DNA from 2 places in the Streptococcus raffinosi genome. Region 2 is predicted to be linked to the other one. Evidence: riboswitches for the same ligand, from Rfam matches in the RefSeq annotation. Region 2 holds a riboswitch; the other holds the start of a gene.

Region 1 (11,529 bases), on a different contig from region 2:
CTGGCTGTGATGGTCGCCATTGCTAAGAGTGAAAAGAGAATACTTTTCCACTTATGCGCTAAAAACTTTTCGGATAGTTTGTAGACAATTATTCCACCTAAAATGATACCAAGGGAATAGGCTGTATTTGAGTAGCCCCAGTAACTTTCAGTTTGTTTTAACACCTCGGTTACAAAAACAAGGATTACAGACGATACCCAGATTGTATTGGAGAAGTCCTCTAATAAATTTGCTTGAACAAATAACTTTAATTTAGGATTTTTTGCAACCAACTTCCATCCTTTTACTAGAGTATCAATATTTGTCTCCGCTTCTAACTGCTCTATTTTAGCCTGAGGAAGAAAGAGCATCACAAAAGTGGAGAGGAGATAAAGGAGTAAGACTATCAACAGTGTGGGAAAAAGACCAAGCGAAGTATATAAGAGACCGCCTAGTCCCCAACCAATCAATTGTACTCCCTCACCACTCATTGATAAGGCAGCATTTGCCTTTCCCAAATTTGTGGCATATCTAGGAATCATGGCATAAGATACGGGCGACGCAAAGCCATCTAAGATAGAAATAGCGACAACAAAGATATACATTCCTAAGGCTGGAACAAATTGAGCCTTAATGAGCATTACAAGGAGTATTGCTAATAAAAAAGTCTTTCCACATTGAGTGAATGAAAGCACTCTATTTAAGGCTAGTTTTTTAGTTACTAATGGCACAAGAAGGCTTGCCACGAAAGCTGACAATCCGATTAGAATCGGAACCATTGAGGTTGCAATAACGGATTTTGTAATGACGTAGATATTTGCAATGAGAGATACCCTGAGAAAAATGTCAGCTAAGTTAGCAAATAACTGAGAGATAAGTAATTTCAGAAAGGATTTAGACATATCGTTTCTCCATATTAGTTATCAAATCTGGAAATGAAATTGGATTCACATATTTTTAAACAAAATAATTTTACAAGAATAATAATCTTATTTAATAATTTCCCATATATGCTTGCTAACTATTTTCCTCTATCAATTTTTTCAAATGTGCTTCATAAGTCTTTGCAATATGCTCGCTCCCTGCCAATTTCATGGCACCAATACATTTCTTCATTTCGATAATAGACTGATTGCTTCCTTCTTTTTTATATTGATAATAATTTTGTGCATATTGAAAAACCAATCGTTCATAGATTTCAGTCTCGATAAAAAAGCATTGGTTTAATTGTTTTTCGAAATACAGTGCATCAATGAGCTCTCCTCTTTCTATACATGTAATATAAACATTTAATAACATGGTTGATATCATGCGTCGATTATTAGGAATCTCTTTGTAAAAATCAGACCTTCTATACATCTCCTTTGCCAAAACCATAAGAGTCTCATGGTTCAACACATCTAAGGTATTTGCAAAAATCAATAATTCATAATAACCCCAGTACTCAACACTAAATAGATAATCGGTTAAATCGGTTAGGTCCTGATGTGTATAATAGCTTTCTCCCGATAAATCTTGCAAGCGAATTTTTAATAAAATAGTATTAATGTGATGAAATTTTTCTCGTTTATGTTCTGATTTTAGTTGGGAATTAAGTAGTTTCTTTAATCCATTAATATCATGAGTTGATACAAAAAGCTGAATCTTTGCTAATAGTTCATTCAGTTCATCACGATGAAAATCATGGACAGCATACATGAATTCGTCAATAGGCATATTAATCTCGTCCAATATCAACATAAACTTTGTAATGGTTAAGTCTGTCTGTCCTTTTTCAAAACGAGACAGTTGAGATGTCGAGATACCAGCTTTTGCAATATCTTTTAATCGTATCCCTCTTGATTCACGAAATTTTTTAAAAATTTCTCCAAATTTTTGCATGGGAAACCTCCATTTTGCATATATGGGAACATATATCTTTTTGTATCTTAACATAGAATACAGTAAAACAAAAGTGAGGTTATTACTGTGAATAGGCAATAATTGCTGTTTTTTATATAAACAAGAAAAACCATAGGACTTCCAATTAAGACTGTCCTATGGTTTCTTTTATTTTTCTGTATTTAGTAACCTGCCTAGGAATCGTTGTAGGGCGAAGAAAACGATGAGGCTGGCCAATGTTTCTCCAAGGAAGGATGAGCTATTGACAATAAATGAATAGAGATAAGGGCTTTGTCCTTTAGGAGCATAACTTCCCCAAAAGATGACACCGGCTATAAAGTGAATGAGATAGCGTGAAAAGCCCCCTAGCAGAATACCGCCAGTGATATACACTAGAGACTTGAGCTTTTTCCCTTGTATGATGGCTTTATCGAGGACTGGTTTGACCACACCACTAATCCCAATAAGGCTAAAGGCAACAAAATATTCCAGAAAACCTTGTGTTAAGGTTAGCCAACCGCCGGCTGCTTGTCCTGTCACCACTTGGAGTAATCCCCAGATAAGGCCTCCCATTGCACCAGCTCCAACTCCCCAGCGAAAACTAAGGAGGAAGATAGGGACCATTTTAAAGGAAAGGGAAATCCAAGGACCTATGGACATGGGTTGAGTAACCAAGTCGAGAATGTAAGCGATAGTTGCAAAAAGTGCAACCTCAATCATTGGTCGAATACTTGTTTTCGACATAAAAAAACCTCCTATACCAATCGTCTTGATTGGCTATTTTTGCCACATCAAAACGTTGTCATAGAAGTTCTTCTATTTCAATCTATTTTGAGACACATCCCTACGCAGGTTCTAACCTGATCAGGTGGTAAGAGTTTAGGCAAGTCTTGAAAAAAATTCAAGCTAGCCATTCTCAGCAATTGCTCCTCTTGTGACTCCTTAATTGTACTACCAGAAACCCATTTTTGCAAGTGTCTGAAATCCTAAAATTGTGGTATAGTTAAAGCAAGGATTATCTTTACAATAAAAAAGGAGAAATAACTATGGGACTTTTTTCAGGACTGCTTGGCAATGCATCTAAAAAAGATAATGATAAGGTTGAGCGCCAATTGGAGGGCATCTTAATTCCAGGTGAACAGGTGGAGTTAGCCTATGCCCTTGTTCGTGACTTGATTGTCTTTACAGAGAAGCGCTTGATTTTAGTCGATAAACAAGGTGTTACAGGGAAGAAGACTTCTTATAAGTCTATCCCTTATCACTCAATCTCTCGTTTCACTGTAGAGAGCTCGGGCCACTTTGACCTAGATGCTGAACTTAAGATTTGGATTTCATCAGCACTGGAGCCTGCAGAGGTCCTTCAATTTAAGAGTGATAATAATGTCTTTGAAATCCAACAAGCTTTGGCAGCAGCAGTACTAGAGTAATGAGGAAGAAAAATGTTTATTGAAAAAGAACTGGGTTATAAGCGTCACTGGATTAATATCGACTCAGATATTATTTCTGAGCAATCCTATCTTTATACCAAGTATGATATTGATCAGGAAACCATAGAGTATGCTTTGGATAAAAATGAACGAGCTCACATGGACTACAATCGTGAGAATGGGACAATCACCTTTATCTATAACGTTCTGGCACTTGAAAAGGACAAGGAATACTATGAAACCATTCCTCTGACCTTTATTGTTCAAGATACGCGTTTGGTGACCATTAGTAACGAGGATAACGCTTATGTGATAAGCAAGATGCAAGATTATGTGGATAACCATGAGGATTTGTCTATCTACAAATTGCTCTTTGCAGGACTTGAGATGATTTCAAATGCCTACTATCCCGTCATTGAATGTTTGGATCAGCAAAAAGATGAGGTTAGTCGACGCCTAAGACGGACCACGACCAGTAAGAATCTTTACGATCTTTCAGATTTGGAAACAGGCATGGTCTATTTGGTGGCTGCAGCCACACAAAACCGTCTTCTATTGGAACACATCAAGGGGCACGCCATTTATCGTCGTCTCAATGAGGTCGAAAAAGAACAGTTTGATGATGCCATGATTGAAGCTAGACAGTTAGTAGCCATGACGGACCTCATTTCTAAGGTCTTACTGCAACTATCAGGTTCTTATAACAATATCCTAAACAACAACCTGAACAACAACTTGAGCAATCTGACCATTATTGAGGTACTCTTAGGAGTGCTTGCCGTTATTACCGGTTTCTTTGGGATGAATGTTCCTCTACCGTTTATGACTGTCAGTCCAGCCTGGATTTTCATCATTATCGGTAGTGCGATTCTTTGTTTGGTCTTGGCCCGCTACTTGCGTTGGTTGGTCCATAAATAATAATTAGTGAGTGAAACCGTCTTCTCAAATTGGAGGCGGTTTTAAAACGTTATTCACTGTCTTTTTATTCTTAAATATGATAGACTAGATGAGTTGTTAAAATAAACGACTATTAAATACAGGTAGTTAACATACTACACAACCAAGTCTCATAAGGTGGCTTCGCACCACCTTCAAATAGAAAGAAGAATACTTTGAAATTTACAGATTTAAACCTATCAGAAGACATCCAATCAGCTGTTGTAGCTGCCGGTTTTGAAAAGCCATCACCTATCCAAGAGTTGACGATTCCACTCGCTCTTGAAGGTAAGGATGTTATCGGTCAGGCCCAAACTGGTACTGGTAAAACAGCTGCCTTTGGTTTGCCGACCCTAGATAAAATTCGTACAGAAGAAAATACAATCCAAGCCCTTGTGATTGCCCCAACACGTGAGTTAGCAGTGCAGTCTCAAGAAGAGCTTTTCCGTTTTGGTCGTGACAAGGGCGTTAAAGTTCGCTCAGTCTATGGTGGTTCTAGCATTGAGAAACAAATCAAGGCCCTCCGTTCAGGTGCCCACATTGTTGTAGGAACACCAGGTCGTCTCCTTGACCTTATCAAACGTAAGGCTCTTAAACTCAATAATATCGAGACTTTGATTTTGGATGAAGCGGATGAAATGCTTAACATGGGCTTCCTTGAAGACATTGAAGCTATCATTAGCCGAGTACCAGAAGAACGTCAGACCCTTCTCTTCTCAGCAACTATGCCTGATGCTATCAAACGTATTGGCGTTCAGTTCATGAAAGATCCTGAGCATGTGAAAATCAAGGCTAAAGAATTGACCAATGTTAACGTTGACCAATACTTTATCCGAGTGAAGGAACAAGAGAAGTTCGATACCATGACTCGCCTTATGGATGTTGACCAACCTGAATTGTCAATCGTCTTTGGACGTACCAAACGTCGTGTGGACGAGTTGACACGTGGTTTGAAACTTCGTGGTTTCCGTGCAGAAGGTATCCACGGTGACCTTGACCAAAACAAACGTCTTCGTGTTATCCGTGACTTCAAGAACGACCAAATCGATATCTTGGTTGCCACAGACGTTGCGGCGCGTGGTCTTGACATTTCAGGTGTCACTCACGTCTACAACTATGATATTCCACAAGATCCAGAAAGCTACGTTCACCGTATTGGACGTACAGGCCGTGCAGGCCAATCAGGTCAATCGATTACTTTCGTTGCTCCAAACGAAATGGGTTACTTGGGAATCATCGAAAACTTGACGAAGAAACGCATGAAAGGTCTTAAGCCACCAACAGCTCAAGAAGCCTTCCAGGCTAAGAAGAAAGTTGCCCTTAAGAAAATTGAACGTGACTTCGCGGATGAAGCTATCCGTGCCAACTTTGACAAGTTCAAGGGCGATGCGGTTAAATTGGCTCAAGAATTCACACCTGAAGAATTGGCGCTTTACATCTTGAGCTTGACCGTTCAAGATCCAGAGACAATGCCAGAAGTGGAAATTGCACGTGAAAAACCATTGCCATTCAAACCATCAGGTGGTAGCTTTGGTGGTAAAGGCAAAAGTGGTCGTGGCAACCGAGGCCGTGACAATAACCGTCGTGGTGGATACCGTGGCGACCGTAACCGTGATGACCGTGACGGTGGCTATCGTGACTTCAAACGCAAGTCTAAGAAAAACAGCCGTGACTTCGAAAATCGTGGCAACAAACGTCCACACCGTACCTCAAGCGAAAAGAAAAATGGCTTTGTTATCCGTAACAAGGGTGATAAATAAAGATGAAAACGCTCTAAAAAATAGAGCGTTTTCCTATACCTTGAATATACAATATAGGTACATAATAAATTGCACTTATTCTTGCAATTTATCGAATCAAAACAGCACCATTTCAAGTAGGACAAAAGATGCTATTTCATTGACAATATTCTCCTTAATTGAAGTATATTTTAGTGTTTATTACTATTTTTGCGGAAGTTATATCTCTTGACGAGGATTAAATTTTTCGATAATATTAATATTCAATAAAATTAAATTGTACAGGTTGTTAATAATACAGTGGTTAAACCTGTTGGTAAGGTTGTTTACAACAATATAAGTAAGCCAGTTTATAATCGTATCGTTAAACCAGTATCTGGGTTTATCAATAGGAAAGTTATAAAACCAGTTTATAATAATATAGTTAAACCTGTCTACAACCGTGTTGTGAAACCAATTGTTAGACCGATTTATCAAAAAGTTGTTAGACCAATTGCAAAAGCAACAAAACGTTATATTGTAAGACCTGTCGTAAATACTGTAAAACGTTTTGTTGTAACTCCAGTCAAGAAATTGTTTGGTCGTAGAAAAGGAAAGAGAAGATGACAATGCAAAAAAGAATTATTTTAGGGATTTTTGTGGGACTGCTTACAGTCTTGTGTATGAGTCTCTATACTTATTGTAATTTAAAATTTAACTCTGTTTATTATGCTCAGCATATTCCTCATAAGGAGGGAACAGAACCGGACATCATTATGCTGATGGAGAATAAGGTTGGGGCCTATACACCGGAAATAGATGGTATTAGTTATGATGATGATGGGTCGTATTCTATAACTAGAGAAAAAGGAACTAAAACGTCTGTATTAGATCTTACAGGTGATACTCTATTTTTTCATTCGGAGTCAGATGATATGTATCTTCTTAATCGTAATTTTTCTATCCAAGATGCTTTTGACAAACGTTATCACAAGATAAAATATAATCAACGAAAAGTCCTAAAAGAAATTAGAGAGACCGTTCAACCTGTGATTGATGCTCAACCAAAACCATTAATCAATCTTCAGTGGTTGTTTAATTTAATTTATAAAAGTAGGTTTAATTAGAGAATAAGAAGCATGGAAGCATTTTGTAAGATTATTTATATCTAAAGATGAGTTTATCTATATTGTGGCATTTACTGTGAATTTAATTCAGGACACCTTCCAGGGTGTCTTTTTTTTTTACTAAATTTGGAGTAATACTACTGATTTTAAAGCTTTTTAGAGCATGTAGAATCACTCGCGCGCATGAGTTGTACTACTATGAGAGTATATTCCAAATGGAAGTGATCTAACATTGGTTGATAATCAGATCATTCAGCTGTGAGAGAACAAACTTAATAATAAGGCACGAAAATATCATAACTGGAAAACATCTTATGAAGTCTTATAAGAGGAAAGTATGTACTTAATTTGATAATTCAAGACCAAAAAACACACGGTTATTTTTCCGTGTGTTCTTTGATATAGGCCAGTTTTTTCTCTCGGCTTTTTTTCTTAAAGCGTGCTTCGGCGCTCATGGCTTCAGGCTTGCTAGTGAAGGCTTCTGAGTAGAGGAGTTTAACTGGTAGGCGAGCTCTGGTATACTTGGCGCCTTTGCCTGAGTTATGGGTTTTGAGGCGGCGTTCGACATCTGTGGTGTAGCCTGTATAGAAGGTGCCATCAGCACACTCAACCACATACATGTAGGCCTTGCTATCCTTTTCTGTCATCGTTTAGGACTCACCCTCAGTCTTTTTCCCAAAGTAAATCTCAAAGATTTCGTCGGTATAATCACCATTTTCCTTGTGCACAAAGAGAGGTGGAAGGATTTTCAAGCCATCTGTTGAACCGTCTTTAATGGCTTCAATTAGGAGCATGTTAGCCTCTCGTCCCATTTTAGGATAGATAAACTGGATGCGTTTAGGTGCTAGATTATACTGGCGCATGGTGTCGATGATATCCAAAAAGCGGTCAGGGCGATGCACGATGGCAATGCGCCCGTTAGATTTGAGGGCATGACGTGCAACCTGACAAATTTCTTCTAAATTCGTCGTGATTTCATGACGGGCCAAGAGGTAGTGCTCGGAGAGATTCTTCTTGGACGTTTCTGTCGCCTTAAAGTAGGGAGGGTTACAGAGGATAAGATCCACCTGAGATCGTGGGGCATGGTCAAGCAAATTTTTCAGGTCGTCATTGACAACAGTCACCTGGTCCTCTAGTTGGTTGAGAGTGACGGAGCGTTTAGCCATATCAGCCAGGCGTTCTTGCAACTCTACCAAGGTAATCGGCGCCTTAGTGCGTGTGCTGGCAAAGAGGCCAACGGCCCCATTTCCCGAACAGAGGTCAACGATTAATCCTTTCTTTGGAATTTTTGGAAACCGAGAGAGGAGAACGCTATCAATAGAGTAGCTGAAGACCTCCTTATTTTGAATGATTTTCACATCTGTGGAGAAGAGCTGGTCAATGCGTTCTCCATCTTTTAAAATTGGATTTGTCATAGTTTTTATTGTAACAAAAAACAGCTCCCAAAGGAACTGTTGCGAGTGATTACTCTAGGACACCGAAGGTATATCCTTGATTTTTGAAATATTCGATAATTTGTGGAAGGGTCTGAACAGTCAGCTCCTTACCAGCTGTATCGTGCATTAGTACAACTTTAACAGTAGTTTCAGGGAAATATTTCTGTGAACCATCCATATAAGCCATCATGCTTTCAGATGTAGTTGGACGAACAGAGAGTGGTTCTGCATCTCCACAGAGCATGTTCCAGTCAATCCATTGGACACCTTGTTTAGCAAGAGCTTGGTCGGTTCCCTCTAGGCCTTGCCATGACATATGACCACCAGGGTAACGGAAAATTCTTGTTTTGAAATCCTTACCTAAGATTGCCTTGAAATTAGCCATAGTTTGGTCAACCTCAGTAGTAATCTGACTTTGGTTAGGAACACGTCCTGGATACAGCAGATTGAAGTTATGGCTAAGACTGTGGTTGGCAATGGCATGTCCTTCAGTAATTTGGCGTTTGAGGATGTCCCCATTTTCAGGGGTGATGGTATAGCCGATGTGGAAGAAGGTTGCGTGAACGCCGTACTTTTTCAGAATATCCATGACTTGTGGTGTCAAAGTGGGATCAATCCCATCATCAAAGGTTAAAAAGACCACCTTACCCTTAACATCATCTGATTTCCCTCGGATAGTGTTATTAACGGCAGTGACATCATAGGCGTAGTCAGACGCCGCAATGCTGTGGTTACTTCCTTTTTTGAGTTGTGTTTTATCCTCTTTTTTAGCTTCTTTTGAAGAGCTACTTGAACCCTTAGACACTTGTTCATTTTTAGGTGTCTTCACCATACGATTAACCTTAGAGTTTTGGTGCTGGAATAGGACAAAGCCTAAAACGGCAAGTACAGCAAGGTTAGCTATAATAAGACAAATATTAAGTGTCTTTCGATTATTCCCTAAAATATCATTACTTCTTTTCATGATTACATTATATCTCAAACTAAGAGAAAGTGCCATAATGTTTTCATGTATTTTTGCATAATTTTTTTACTGGTATTTTACTGAAAAAAACGCATTTTTCTAGTATAATATAAAAAATTGTAGAAAAAGAGGTAAAAACGTGTTTTACGCTTATTTACGTGGGCTTGTTGTCTTCCTTCTTTGGATTATTAATGGCAATGCCCATTATCACAATCGTGACAAGTTATTGAGTAAGGATGAGAATTACATTTTGGTAGCTCCTCACCGGACTTGGTGGGACCCTGTTTATATGGCTTTTTCAGCTCGTCCAAAGCAGTTTATTTTCATGGCTAAGAAAGAGCTCTTCAAGAGTCGCATCTTTGGCTGGTGGATTCGTATGTGTGGGGCTTTCCCAATTGACCGTGAAAATCCTGGTCAGGAGGCTATTAAGTACCCTGTTAATATGCTTAAAAAGAGCAAGCGTAGTTTGATTATGTTCCCAAGTGGTAGCCGTCATTCTTCTGATGTTAAGGGTGGGGTTGCGGTTATCGCTAAAATGGCAAAGGTTAAAATTATGCCAGTTGTTTATCAAGGGCCTCGTGAACTCAAGGGGCTCTTGACGGGTGAACGTGTAGATATGAACTACGGAAATCCTATTGATATTTCGGATTTGAAGCGTTTGAATGATGAGAATATTCAAGAGGTTGCCCGTCGTATCCAGTCTGAATTTGATCGCCTTGATGAAGAAGCTTTGAGCTATCAAACAGGTAAGAAACCAAACCCATTGACCTATATCTACCGTGTACCACTTGGCCTTGTGGCTATCGTTGCGGTGATTTTAACAATGGCTTTCTCATACGTGGCTAGCTTTGTTTGGAATCCTGAAAAACATCGTGCTAAAGAAACGCAAAAATAAGTAAAGGACTCTATCAGATGTCAATCTGATGGAGTTTTTTTATCCTTTTGATATTTTTTCTAGATTTTTACGAATAAAAAGAAAAGATATCAATTAAGGAGAGTAGCGTGAAGAAAAAAATTCTAGCTTATGTCAAAGACAATCGTCTTTTTGTGGGGATCATCAGTGTACTCTTGGTCATTTTTTGTCTCTTCCTGTGGCTGACTTGTGGCGCTGGAAATAGCATGGAGGCGGAAACGTCTTACACAGATATTTCTGCTCTATCAACCTCGTCTTCACAGAAAAGTTCAAAAGCTCTTTCTGAAAGACCTGCTCAGTCAAAGACTGAGGCAACAGATACACCACGTGAGCAAGTAACTGTAGATGTCAAGGGGGCGGTGACAAAGCCAGGTGTGTATACGCTAAAAGCAAGTTCTCGGGTGACGGATGCTATCAAGGCAGCTGGAGGAATGACTGAGGATGCGGACGCTAAGAGTGTCAATTTGGCCGCAAGTTTGTCAGATGAAGAAGTCATTTATGTGGCGAGCAAGGACGAAAATGTATCAGTGGTAGGCCAATCTGACTCAGGTGCGGCTTCTGATAAGGGAGGGAAAACGAGTCAAAAAGATGGCAAGATTAACCTCAATACTGCGACTTCAGAGGAACTACAAACCATTTCAGGAATTGGTGCCAAACGAGCAGAAGACATTATTGCCTATCGTGAAAGTCATGGTGGCTTCCAATCTGTAGATGATTTAAAAAATGTCTCAGGAATTGGCGATAAAACTTTAGAAAAAATCAGAGAATCAATTTATGTGGCTTAAAAAGGCTCCAGTCAATCTTTTTTCCTTGGCTCTTTTGATTGCTGCCCTTTATTTTACAATTTTTGCCACTAATCCCTATGCGATTGGGGCTTTTGTCTTTCTATTGCTGTGCTTCTTTAAGCATCATTGGAAGAACACAGTATCTCTTAAATTTGTTTGCGTTATAGCTGCTTTCTTTCTAGCTTACTTTCTATTCCTGCATCATAGAGCTACTATACAAGATAAACAAGCTCCTAGTGAAATCAAACAGGTAGTATTGGTTGCAGATACAATCTCGGTGAATGGTGAGCAATTATCAGCCGTTGGTAAGACAAAGGGGCAAACCTATCAGATTTTTTACCGACTTAAGTCAGAAAGGGAGCA
Region 2 (11,529 bases):
CTGGCATGCTTGCGACTACGGAAATCATGGAGATTGTCCAACCCTACTTAAAGAGACTTGATTGTCCCTATGTGCTTGATCCTGTGATGGTAGCTACTAGTGGGGATACTTTAATTGATACAAGCGCAAGAGACTATCTCAAAACAAATTTGCTACCTCTTGCAACGATTATTACACCCAATCTTCCTGAAGCAGAAGAAATTGTCGGCTTTTCTATCAAAAACCAAGAAGATATGCAAAAGGCTGGGCGTTTGATCCTAAAAGAATTTGGGCCTCAATCAGTTGTTATCAAAGGAGGACACCTCGAAGGTGCTGCCAAAGATTTCCTCTTCACAAAGGATGAAGAATTTGTCTGGGAAAGTCCACGAATTCAAACTTGCCATACCCATGGTACTGGTTGCACCTTTGCTGCAGTTATCACTGCTGAACTCGCAAAAGGGAAAAGCCTTTATCAAGCAGTAGATAAGGCCAAGGCTTTTATCACAAGAGCTATCCAAGATGCCCCTGAACTTGGGCATGGTTCAGGTCCTGTTAACCATACAACTTATAAAGGTTAAAAAAGAGAGTGGGACAGAAATCGGTAATTCGTTAGAATTCGATTTCGTCGTCCCACCTCCGCACAGTTGAGTAGGGCTGTAAAAGCTGATGAAATCAGCGTAGTAGAGCCCACTCAACCACTGCGTCTTGCTTGACAATCCAAAAACAATTGAGAGGCTAGGACTTTTGTCCCAGCCTCTCTTACTTAGGGGATGATTTGATCTAATTTTGTTAAAAATTCTTGGGTTCTCTTTTCAATATCTCTTGCCTGCATCAAATCACGAACTACTGCGATACCAGCAATATCTGTTCCAGAAAGTTGATGGATATTTTCACAAGTTAAACCTCCAATCGCTACTACTGGAATATTAACTGTTTGGCAGATGTCCTTTAAGGTAGAAATGAGGGTAATAGGGGCATTTTCCTTGGTTGTTGTGGGAAAAATTGCTCCTGTTCCTAAGTAATCCGCCCCAGATTCTTCTGCTTCGAGTGCTCTTTTCACTGTTTTTGCAGTTACACCTAGTATTTTTTCTGTACCCAATACTTGTCTGGCTACTGAAACTGGGAGTTCGTCATCTCCGATATGCAGTCCTGCAGCATCGACAGCTAGGCACACATCCAAACGATCATCGATAATCAAGGGAACTTGGTAGGTATCGGTAGTTTGTTTCACTTTTTTTGCAAGTTCATAATACTGATTGGTTGTGAGATGTTTTTCTCGTAGCTGGACCATGGTAACCCCTGACTGACAAGCTTGCTCAACTTTTTTAAGGAAGGTTTCAAGTGAATCTTGGTAGCGATTCGTAACCAGATACAATCTAAGCGTTTCTTTAAGCATAATAGTCTCCTTTGATTGCATCTAACCAGTTGGCCTCCTTTTTTAAGAGGGACAATTGATTAAGAATTTGAAAACGAAAGTCTTCTAGTCCCATTTCTTGGTCTATAATTTTCTCTGCAGCTATATTCAGATAAGACACTGCGAGACAAGATGCTTCGAAGGCTGTGGTCCCATCACTTAGAAAGACAGTAGCTAGAGCGCCAACAAGATCCCCTGTCCCTGTGATCCAGTCCAGTTCTAGACAACCATTGGTCAAAATTGCAACTTGACTAGCTGAAACGATGAGATCTTTAGGACCAGTAACTAAGAATGTACTTGTTGGATAGCCTTGACACCAGTCTTTCAGGACCCCCACTAAATCTGCTGTTTCTTGATCTTTCTGGCTGGCATCCACTCCAACTCCATGGTGCTTCAAACCCACTAGACTTCGAATTTCAGACATATTTCCCTTAATAATGGTTGGAGAATATTTCAAAATATCCATTGCTAAGGTTTTGCGGATAGGAGAGGCAGAGACGCCAACCACATCTAAAACCATAGGTAGCGAGGATTTAGAGGCAAAGGATGCTACCTTAAGAATCGCTCGCTCCTTGTCAACTGACAAATGCCCTAAATTCAATAAGATAGCTGCACTTTGCTTGGTAAAATCAAGGACCTCTCTGGAGTCATCTGCCATTACTGGCTTAGATCCCAGAGCCAAAATTGCATTAGCGACCATCTCACAGGAAATTTCGTTAGTGATACAATGGATTAAATGACTTTCAGATAGAGGGAAGGGATTTTGGAAGGTATGCATCAGTCAATCCTTTCTTCAAAGAAATAGCTTTGTACCTTTTTAAAGAATTTCTGGGTAATTAAAAATCGAAATGATACAAAAGCTATGGCTGTCCCGATCAAGGTGGCTCCGATAAATCGTGGTGTGTAGATAAACCAGCTAAGTTTTGCAGCTGACCCTGTGAACAATACCATAACAGGATAAGAGACAATAGAGCCGATGATTCCTGTACCGATGATTTCTCCTAAGGCAGAAAAGTAGAATTTTCTACCATATTTGTAAAAGAGTCCGGCTAGCAGAGCTCCAAAGGTAGCTCCTGTTAGGGCCAAAGGAGGAATTCCCTGTGTTGTCATACGGATCAAGGCTGTCACAGTTGCCATGACTAAAGCATAGACGGGTCCCATTATGGTCCCTGCTAAAATATTCACAACACTAGACATAGGTGCCATGCCTTCGATGCGGAAGATAGGTGTTAGGACCACATCAAGTGCAATCATCATGGATAAAACGGTTAATTTATGAATTTGTAATTGGTTGGTTTTCATTTTTCCTTATTCTCCTTTTTCTAAAGCCTGTAAAGTGCTTTTCCATGTTTGATGCTGGTAGGCCATTTCCCAAAACTGTGCTTCCATATGAACACTAATTCGGAAGGCTTCGAGCATTTTTTTCTTATCTAGCTCATCACTTTCCCTGTAGAGTTGATTGACTAGTTCAGTCTCTTCTTTTATTTGCTGTTCAAGTTCATCTGTAATATAAGTTTCAATCCACTTCTGGTAAAGGGCTTCGGGTGAAGGATTAAGATTAAGTGCCTTACCTATATCATGGTACAACCACGGGCACGGGAGCAAGCTCGCAAAAGCAATGGCTACGTTCTCTTCCTCAAATTGACGATAAATATGCGAAATATAATGGTAGCAGGTTGGAGAAATCGGCTGCTCTGCCATTTCCTTGTCATTAATCCCCAACTCCTTGAAAAACTGTTGACGGATAAATAACTCACCTTCGACTAAACTCTGAGCATTTTGTTTCAAAAGTCTCCTCATTTCTTGTTTTGAAGTTTTTTTAGCTAAGTGATCATAGGCTTTTGAAAAGGTATTTAAATAGTAAGCATCCTGAATCAAGTAATAGCGAAAAATGGATGGGTCTAAATTTCCCTTTTGTAACTCTAAAATAAAAGGGTGCTGAAAGGAAGCCTGCCAGGCCTCCCTAGATAATTCCATAGCAATATCTGTAAATTCCATAATAACTCCTTTATAAAAACAGACTGATTTGAAGGGTTAAAAAGATAAGTAGGTAGATGACTTTTGTCTGTCTGGGAATATAAAAGTTCCGATAGGACTTATCTATCATGGCATCTTCATTATATCCATGTGCTGATAAGGCTCTTAAGTATAGATGTTGCCATCTAAAGACGGTAATCAAGACCTTGCTATAAATCAAAGGAGACCAAAAATGCAATTTTTGCCCTCGTAACAAACAGGCCTCCTTTATGGATTTAATTTCTTTTTGAATTAGCGGAAAAGCATTGAAAACCACTAATAAGGCATAGGCCCAAGACCGTGACAATCCCTTTTGTGTCAAATACAAGAGTAACTCTTTTAGTGAGATGCTTGTGATAAATACAATCCCTATACAAACTGTCACAAAACCCCTAGTTCCAAGTAAAACTTCTTGGGAAACATCTCCATGTAAATGAACTGCCCAGTAGTTGGCAAAGGCTGGCAGGATAGCCAAGAAAACCATCCAAATCATCATACGAAACTTGCGATAAAAGCTCATATAGACGATGCAAAAGAAGACAACCGATAGATTGAGAATAACGGATGGAACAAAGGAGGTTTCTAAGGATAGAAGTAGTAAAAAGAGGCTTGTTACCGGAGTTTGAGTGGGGACTTTAACCATTCTATCTCACCTCCGTTTTATCTTCTATACCAAGAGATCTTAGTGGCCTTGTGATAGAAACTTCTTTAAGATATTTTAACCCTGTAGATGTCATTTCAATCCAGTAATCAACCAGTGACACAAGCGGATCTAAACGATGGGAAATAATTAAAAAGCTACGTCCTTTTTGACTATCCTCCCTTATCCACCTACAAACATAATCGCAAGCCCTATCATCTAAACCTGCAAACGGTTCATCTAATAAGACAACAGTAGCTTGACTTGTCATGATCATCAATAATTGAACCATCTTTTGTTGTCCTCCACTTAACTGATAGGGACTCTTATCTAAGGAATTCTCCAAATCAAACAATTGCAGTATTTCCTTGACTCTTTTATCGTTCTCACTATCTAGGTCATCTAACTGGAGCTCTTTTTTGAGACTGGCTCTGATAAACTGCTTATCCGCCTCTTGTACCACATACGTTATCTCATCATATAGACTTTTTTTCTTTTTTAATAGCCTATTCTTCCAACGAATCTTCCCTTTATACTTCTGAAATTGGAGAATGGAACGAAAGAGGGTTGATTTCCCAACACTATTATCCCCTAGGATACAGGAAATCCCTTCATAGAATGTAAAATCAGCAATGGAAAAGAGAGGAGAATTATTTAGGCTACAGGTCATTTGATCCATATGAAAAAGATCCTGACTATAGCCGACTTTCTTTGAAAAAACTTCTCTAGTTTCAGAGGAAGGGATTTTGAATATTTTTTTGATTTCGTCGTCTCTTAGTTCAACCATATGGTCGATATAGGCTTCATAGTCGGATAAATCATGATCACAGAGAATAATCGTTTTACCTGCTTCAACCAGTTCCTTCAAAATCCCAAGTATCTCAAGCCGACTTTTACGATCAATAGATGCAAAGGGTTCGTCTAAAAGATAGACACTAGGATTCATGGCAAAGAGTACTGCTAGGGCCGCTTTCTGTTTTTCTCCCCCTGACAATTGGTGAATCGGACGGTGGAGAATTTTTTGGCTGCTACATTTTTCCACAACTTCCTCTATTTTAGAATCAATCTCTTGAATTGGATAAGCAATATTTTCTAAGGAAAAGACCAATTCCTCAAACAAGGTCTCCATGGTAAATTGATGATGGGGGTTTTGAAATAGGATACCGACTAATTGGACACGTTCTGCTACAGAAAGTTGTCTCATATCAATTCCATCGATAAGAATCTGACCACTATATGGCACTGGACTGAGTTGGGCAATAATTTGAAAAAGGGTTGATTTACCCGAACCACTTTTCCCAACCAACAAAGTAAAAGCTTGGGACTGAAATGTAAAGTCAATCGGCTTTGTGAAAGAGGGATAGACAATCCCCTTTAATTCTACTCCCATCTATGCTTTACTCCTAGAGGAAAACCGATGGTAAAGTTTGACCGTAGTACGAACTAGAATCGCACAGAAGAAAAATACTGATGCAAATCGTACCAAAAGCAAGGATAATACGAAGGGAAGAGAAAAGGCATAGTAACCTAACTTAATGTATTCATAGACAAAGCTAAAGAGTGTAATTCCAATACTATTAGCGGTCAGTGAAAGCCAACTTTCATAACGATTCTTGGTGATAAGAAAGCCGAATTCACTTCCTAAGCCTTGAACCAAACCGGATAATAGAGCTCCTAAACCGAATTGACTACCATAAAGGACTTCAGCAAGGGCAGCTAAAACTTCTCCAATAGTTGCACTACCGATTCGTGGGATGAAAATAGCAGTAATAGGTGCAGCCATACACCAAAGACCAAATAATATTTCGTTGGCAAAAGCCTGCAATCCTAAAGGTGTCAAAATGATAGTGAGAACATCAAATAGATATCCTGAACCTATAAAAACACCACCAAAAAAGATAGACAAGAAAGCAAGTAAGATAACATCTTTTAAACGCCATTTTTTAAACATAAAAATTCCTTTTTAAGACAGTTGGGCATTTAAGAAAGATTTACCACAATACTCTACATCTAGTCTATCTGGTAAAAATTAAAAAACTCCAATTATAATCAAGAATTAGAGTTTTGCTTATAAGATTAGACAGTTTTTTTCGACACACGAAAAAAACCTTTTCACATTTCCCTTCGCCAGTATTAACTGTAGCAGGTTCAATGGGTATCATCTCAGCCTAAAGCACCCCAAATGTCTTTATTATTTTACTTGGCTTTCATTATAACAGAAAATTCTGATATTTTCAAGAGCTAGAATGACTAGGTTATGAATAGACAGTTTGTTAGGAAGCACTTTTTTAGAGATATAAAGATATCGTCACAGAAGCAGACTTGTTTATCCTTAGTCTAGAGCAATTCAAAAATATAGAGTAGGATAGGTTCTATCGTAAATAAAGTAATAATGCCTAAAATTAAACCCACCCAATCTGAATCATTTCTTTACGAAATACCTTCAGACTGAGTGGTATTTTTAGCTATTTTTCAATTTTAAAGTAAGACTGAGATTGAAGTGCTTTTAGTAACAAGAGACTAAATAGTGTTGTTAGGGTAATTTTGATGAGGTCTGGTAGTACAAATGGTAGGACTACCAATTTTAGAGTAGTTGGGATAGGAGAGTGAGTGAAAATTATAAAGCCAATGGCACCTCCGATGAAAAGGACCACTTCACCTAAAAAGTTTGCGATGAAAATTTGTATTAGGTTTTTCTTACGATTTGCAATAAGTGATGTGACTAATGCTCTTAGTGGGAAGAAAAGTAAAAATCCACCAGTTGGTCCAATAAAGGCGTGAAGACCACCATTTCCACCAGAGAAAACTGGCAGACCAATTGCTCCTAATAAAAGGTAAAGTAAAACGGAAAGAGTTGCTTCTTTAGGGCGATACAGTGTAGCAATTAAGCCGATTACTAATGTTTGTAGTGTGATAGGAATAGGTCCTAAAGCAATCTGAAATGGCGATAGAGCTACGATTAAGGCAGCACCTAGTGCAATCAAGGTTATGGAATAAGTTTTGTTCATTTATGTTAACCTCCTAGATATTTTACGTTAACTATTCTATAAAAAGTCACCTCTGATGTCAATATTTTCATCGATAATGTGGTGGTAGGCAGGTATTCACCTTGTTGTCTCAATGGTTGATCAGCTGAATATCAACGATTGTGGGATTGTGGTATAATCAAGTCAGAATGAATTCTGAAAGGATATTAGCCTTGTTATACAAATTTCTATTTTTCGACCTTGATCATACCCTTCTTGATTTTAATGGTGCTGAAGATACTGCTTTAACCTCTTTTCTTGAGGAGGCTGGAGTAGCTCCAAAAGATATTAAGACTTACAAGGATTACTATATTCCGATGAATCGTGCCATGTGGGAAGATTTGAATCATGGCTTGATTACAAAAGCTGAATTGCTTCGTACCCGTTTTTCACGTCTCTTTGCGCATTTTGGCCGAGAAGTTGATGGTGCTTATTTGGCTGAGTGTTATCAAGAGTTTCTGAGTCAACAGGGGCAGGAGTTGCCTCAGGCTCATGCCTTTATAGCTGAAGTTAAGTCACGTGGCTACAAGATTTATGCCGCAACCAATGGTGTTTCTTATATTCAACGTGGTCGTTTGCAGGCTTCAACCCTATTACCATTCTTTGATGCAGTTTTCATCTCAGATGAAGTCGGTGAACACAAACCGTCAAAAGACTTTTTTGATAAAATAGCTGCCCATATCCCTAATTTTGACCCAAAGGCAGCCCTTATGATTGGAGATAGTTTGACAGCTGATATTCAAGGTGCTAATAATGCAAGAATTGATAGCATTTGGTTTAATCCCAAAGGTTTGGCAAATGAAACACCCGCTGTTCCAACCTATCAAGTCAAAAACTACCAAGACATTTTGAACATTTTGAGCAATTAATTTTGTTTCAATATTATTGCTATTTATGGGATTAATGGATTCAAAAATCTTCATAAAATGTAGTTAGACCATTTTTGATTGTGTAATATACAAAGTTAGTTTGCAAATGACTTTGAATAATAAATTTTTTGCGAACGAAGTGATTGTAAACCGAGACTTTCCGCCGTGATATAAACGCCTATGACAATTTTTTCAGGCGTGCGGAAGTTTGAAGACCTTAGACTCGAAACTTAGTCATGGAACTTCAAAGGAGTTTGCTGACGTCCGTCATCACCTTAGGAAAGTCTCAAAAGAGAAATTTGTCTTTAATTTTAGAGAGCTTTTCAGCTCTTTTTTTGCTACAATGAGAGCATGAATGATCTGATTAAACATAAGTTGGAATTGCTCCCTGACAACCCAGGTTGCTATCTCCACAAGGACAAATTCGGCAATATTATCTATGTCGGTAAGGCTAAAAATCTAAAAAATCGTGTCCGTAGTTATTTTCGAGGAAGCCATGATACCAAGACGGAGCTATTGGTATCTGAGATTGCAGACTTTGAATTTATCGTTACCGAGTCTAATATTGAAGCCCTGCTTTTGGAAATTAACCTCATCCAAGAGAATATGCCTAAATTTAACATTCGCCTCAAGGATGACAAATCTTACCCATTTATCAAGATTACCAAGGAGCTCTATCCAAGGCTTTTGATCACCCGTCAGGTTAAGAAAGATGGTGGTCTCTACTTTGGTCCCTACCCAGATGCTGGTGCTGCCAATGAAATCAAGAAACTTTTGGATCGTATTTTCCCCTTTAAGAAATGTAAAAATCCTGCCAATAAGGTCTGTTTCTATTACCATATTGGACAATGTAATGCCCACACCATCTGTCACACTACCAGGGACTATTGGCAAGGTTTGGTTGAGGATGTCAAGAATTTCCTAAATGGGCACGACAACAAAATCGTTAACCAGCTCAAGGTCAAGATGAAGGACATGTCTGACCAGATGGAGTTTGAACGGGCAGCCGAGTATCGGGATTTGATTGAGGCAGTATCGACGCTTAGGACCAAGCAAAGGGTTATTCGTCAGGATATGCAGGATCGTGATATCTTCGGTTACTACGTGGACAAGGGGTGGATGTGTGTTCAGGTTTTCTTTGTCCGTCAGGGAAAACTCATTCAGCGTGATGTCAATATGTTCCCCTATTATAATGAAGCCGAAGAGGATTTTCTGACCTATATGGGGCAGTTTTATCTGGATAGTCGTCATCTCAAGCCTAAGGAGATTTTCATTCCAGGGGACATTGATCAGGAGTCTGTCGAAGCTCTGGTTGGAGATGGAGTTAAGGTCTTCAAGCCTCAACGTGGAGAAAAGAAGCAGTTGGTTAATCTGGCGACTAAAAATGCTCGTGTCAGTCTGACTCAAAAATTTGATCTCCTCGAAAAAGACTTGGCTAAGACTCAAGGAGCCATTGAAAATCTAGGCAAACTCATGGGCATTCCGACACCGGTCCGTATCGAGTCCTTTGATAACTCTAACATCATGGGAACAAGCCCGGTATCTGCCATGGTTGTCTTTGAAAATGGCAAACCCAATAAAAAAGAGTATCGCAAATACAAGATTAAGACGGTTGAAGGGCCTGATGATTATGCTAGTATGCGTGAGGTTATTCGTCGTCGCTATAGTCGTGTCAAACGTGACGGTTTAACGCCACCAGACCTCATTATCATGGATGGTGGCCAAGGTCAGGTCAATGTCGCCAAGGATGTGCTTCGTAAGGAACTCAATCTCTCTATTCCAGTTGCGGGTCTTCAGAAAAATGACAAGCACCAAACCAACGAATTGCTCTTTGGAGATCCCTTACAAGTTATTGATTTGCCACGTCAATCCGAGGAATTTTTCCTCCTTCACCGCATTCAGGATGAAGTCCACCGATTTGCCATCACCTTCCACCGCCAAGTTCGTAGTAAGAATAGCTTTAGCTCTAAACTCGATGGGGTTGACGGTCTTGGGCCTAAACGTAAACAAAAACTTCTCAAACACTTCAAGTCTATGACATCTATCCAAAAAGCTACTGTCGAGGATATCCATGCCCTTGGCATTCCAGAAAAAGTAGCACAGGCACTGTTAGATAAATTGAATGATGATAACAATTAAAGAAACTTAATGAATTAAGCTCATTTTTTGTTATAATAAGAATAATTAAAAAAGAAAGGAGTCATGCTATCAAGAACGAAGCTAAAATTGAACGTCTTCTAGATAAAGGACGCCGAGGCCTTCTTCGTGGTATCTTTAGTCGTGCCACGATTATCCTCTTAATCATCTTGCTACAGCTTGTTGTTGTAACCATGTCTTACTTGTGGTTGCACCAATACAGGGTCCATCTTCAGGTAACAGAGGTGATCCTTCGTATCCTAGCCATTATCTATCTCTTTCAAAGTGATATGGAGTCGACGGCTGTTAATACATGGCTCCTGATAGTCTTGCCTTTTCCTATTATCGGAACCCTTCTTTTGGCCTATACGAAACTTGATTTGGGCTATAGAGGGATGAAGGGGGCTATTCAGAGCAATATTGACCGTAGTTCTGGTATTTTAAAACAGGATGAGCAGGCTCTTGAAGAACTTAAACAGCGTCACACCAGCAACTATAATCTGGTTCAATATCTTGAAAATGTGAATGGGCATTTTCCGGTCTATCGTCACACGAAGACCACCTATTTTCCAAGTGGTGAAGCCAAGTTCGAGGAAATGAAAAAGCAGCTCTTAAAAGCTGAGAAGTACATTTTCTTAGAATATTTCATCATTGACGAGGGTGATATGTGGGGCGAAATCCTAGCTATCTTGAAACAAAAGGTTCAAGAAGGGGTGGAAGTGCGTGTCATGTATGACGGCATGATTGAATTTTCAACCTTGAGTTTCGACTATAAGAAACGTTTGGAAAAAATTGGGATTCAATCTCGTGTTTTTGCGTCGGTTACCCCTTTTCTGTCAACCTATTACAATTACCGTGACCACAGGAAAATCTTGCTGATTGATGGTAAGGTCGCCTTCACAGGTGGCGTTAATCTTGCTGACGAGTACATTAACAAGATTAAGCGTTTTGGTTATTGGAAAGACACTGCACTTATGGTGGAGGGTCCAGCAGTTGATACTTTCTTAGTCCTCTTTCTGCAGATGTGGACCTATTCTAACGAAAGGTTAGATGTGACGCCCTATATGGTTGAACATGAGGCCTTTGATACCCCTGGCTTTGTTGTTCCTTATGGAGATATTCCATTGGACAAGGATAAGGTTGGTGAGAATGTCTATATTGACATTCTTAACCATGCGCGTGATTTTGTTCATATCATGACACCTTATCTCATTTTGGATGGTGAATTACTCCATGCTTTGAAGTTTGCGGCAGAGCGGGGCGTAGATGTCAGTATCATCATGCCTGGTATTCCTGATAAAAGTACAGTCTACTACTTGGCTAAGACCTACTACCCAACACTTTTGGAATCTGGTGTTAAAATTTATGAGTACACCCCAGGATTTGTTCATGCCAAGGTCTTTGTCAGTGACAATAGTAGGGCAACCGTTGGAACCATTAATTTGGATT

What was found. A riboswitch is a leader RNA that binds a small molecule or an ion and turns the genes downstream of it on or off. The one in region 2 is predicted to bind thiamine pyrophosphate.
Region 1: it holds a riboswitch for thiamine pyrophosphate, as region 2 does, so the genes downstream of both, thiT (energy-coupled thiamine transporter ThiT) here and QRD39_RS00840 (ECF transporter S component) in region 2, are expected to answer to the same signal.

The regions. Positions count from the first base shown of each region.
Region 1 is NZ_JASUZV010000002.1:32,346-43,874, forward strand. Features, by position in the region: gene QRD39_RS01625 (ryptide export MFS transporter) at 1-881, opposite strand, end outside; gene QRD39_RS01630 (helix-turn-helix domain-containing protein) at 997-1,860, opposite strand; gene thiT (energy-coupled thiamine transporter ThiT) at 2,029-2,604, opposite strand; TPP riboswitch at 2,685-2,803, opposite strand; gene QRD39_RS01640 (PH domain-containing protein) at 2,907-3,287, shown strand; gene QRD39_RS01645 (magnesium transporter CorA family protein) at 3,300-4,205, shown strand; gene cshA (degradosome RNA helicase CshA) at 4,400-5,983, shown strand; gene QRD39_RS01655 (hypothetical protein) at 6,263-6,568, shown strand; gene QRD39_RS01660 (hypothetical protein) at 6,571-7,068, shown strand; gene QRD39_RS01665 (GIY-YIG nuclease family protein) at 7,446-7,715, opposite strand; gene QRD39_RS01670 (tRNA1(Val) (adenine(37)-N6)-methyltransferase) at 7,719-8,483, opposite strand; gene QRD39_RS01675 (polysaccharide deacetylase family protein) at 8,533-9,504, opposite strand; gene QRD39_RS01680 (lysophospholipid acyltransferase family protein) at 9,608-10,363, shown strand; gene QRD39_RS01685 (helix-hairpin-helix domain-containing protein) at 10,471-11,166, shown strand; gene QRD39_RS01690 (DNA internalization-related competence protein ComEC/Rec2) at 11,156-11,529, shown strand, end outside.
Region 2 is NZ_JASUZV010000001.1:164,967-176,495, reverse strand. Features, by position in the region: gene thiD (bifunctional hydroxymethylpyrimidine kinase/phosphomethylpyrimidine kinase) at 1-557, shown strand, start outside; gene thiE (thiamine phosphate synthase) at 743-1,375, opposite strand; gene thiM (hydroxyethylthiazole kinase) at 1,368-2,171, opposite strand; gene thiW (energy coupling factor transporter S component ThiW) at 2,171-2,695, opposite strand; gene tenA (thiaminase II) at 2,702-3,391, opposite strand; gene QRD39_RS00850 (energy-coupling factor transporter transmembrane component T) at 3,402-4,052, opposite strand; gene QRD39_RS00845 (ATP-binding cassette domain-containing protein) at 4,054-5,439, opposite strand; gene QRD39_RS00840 (ECF transporter S component) at 5,440-6,000, opposite strand; TPP riboswitch at 6,152-6,240, opposite strand; gene QRD39_RS00835 (biotin transporter BioY) at 6,515-7,057, opposite strand; gene pynA (pyrimidine 5'-nucleotidase PynA) at 7,249-7,944, shown strand; gene uvrC (excinuclease ABC subunit UvrC) at 8,296-10,083, shown strand; gene cls (cardiolipin synthase) at 10,170-11,529, shown strand, end outside.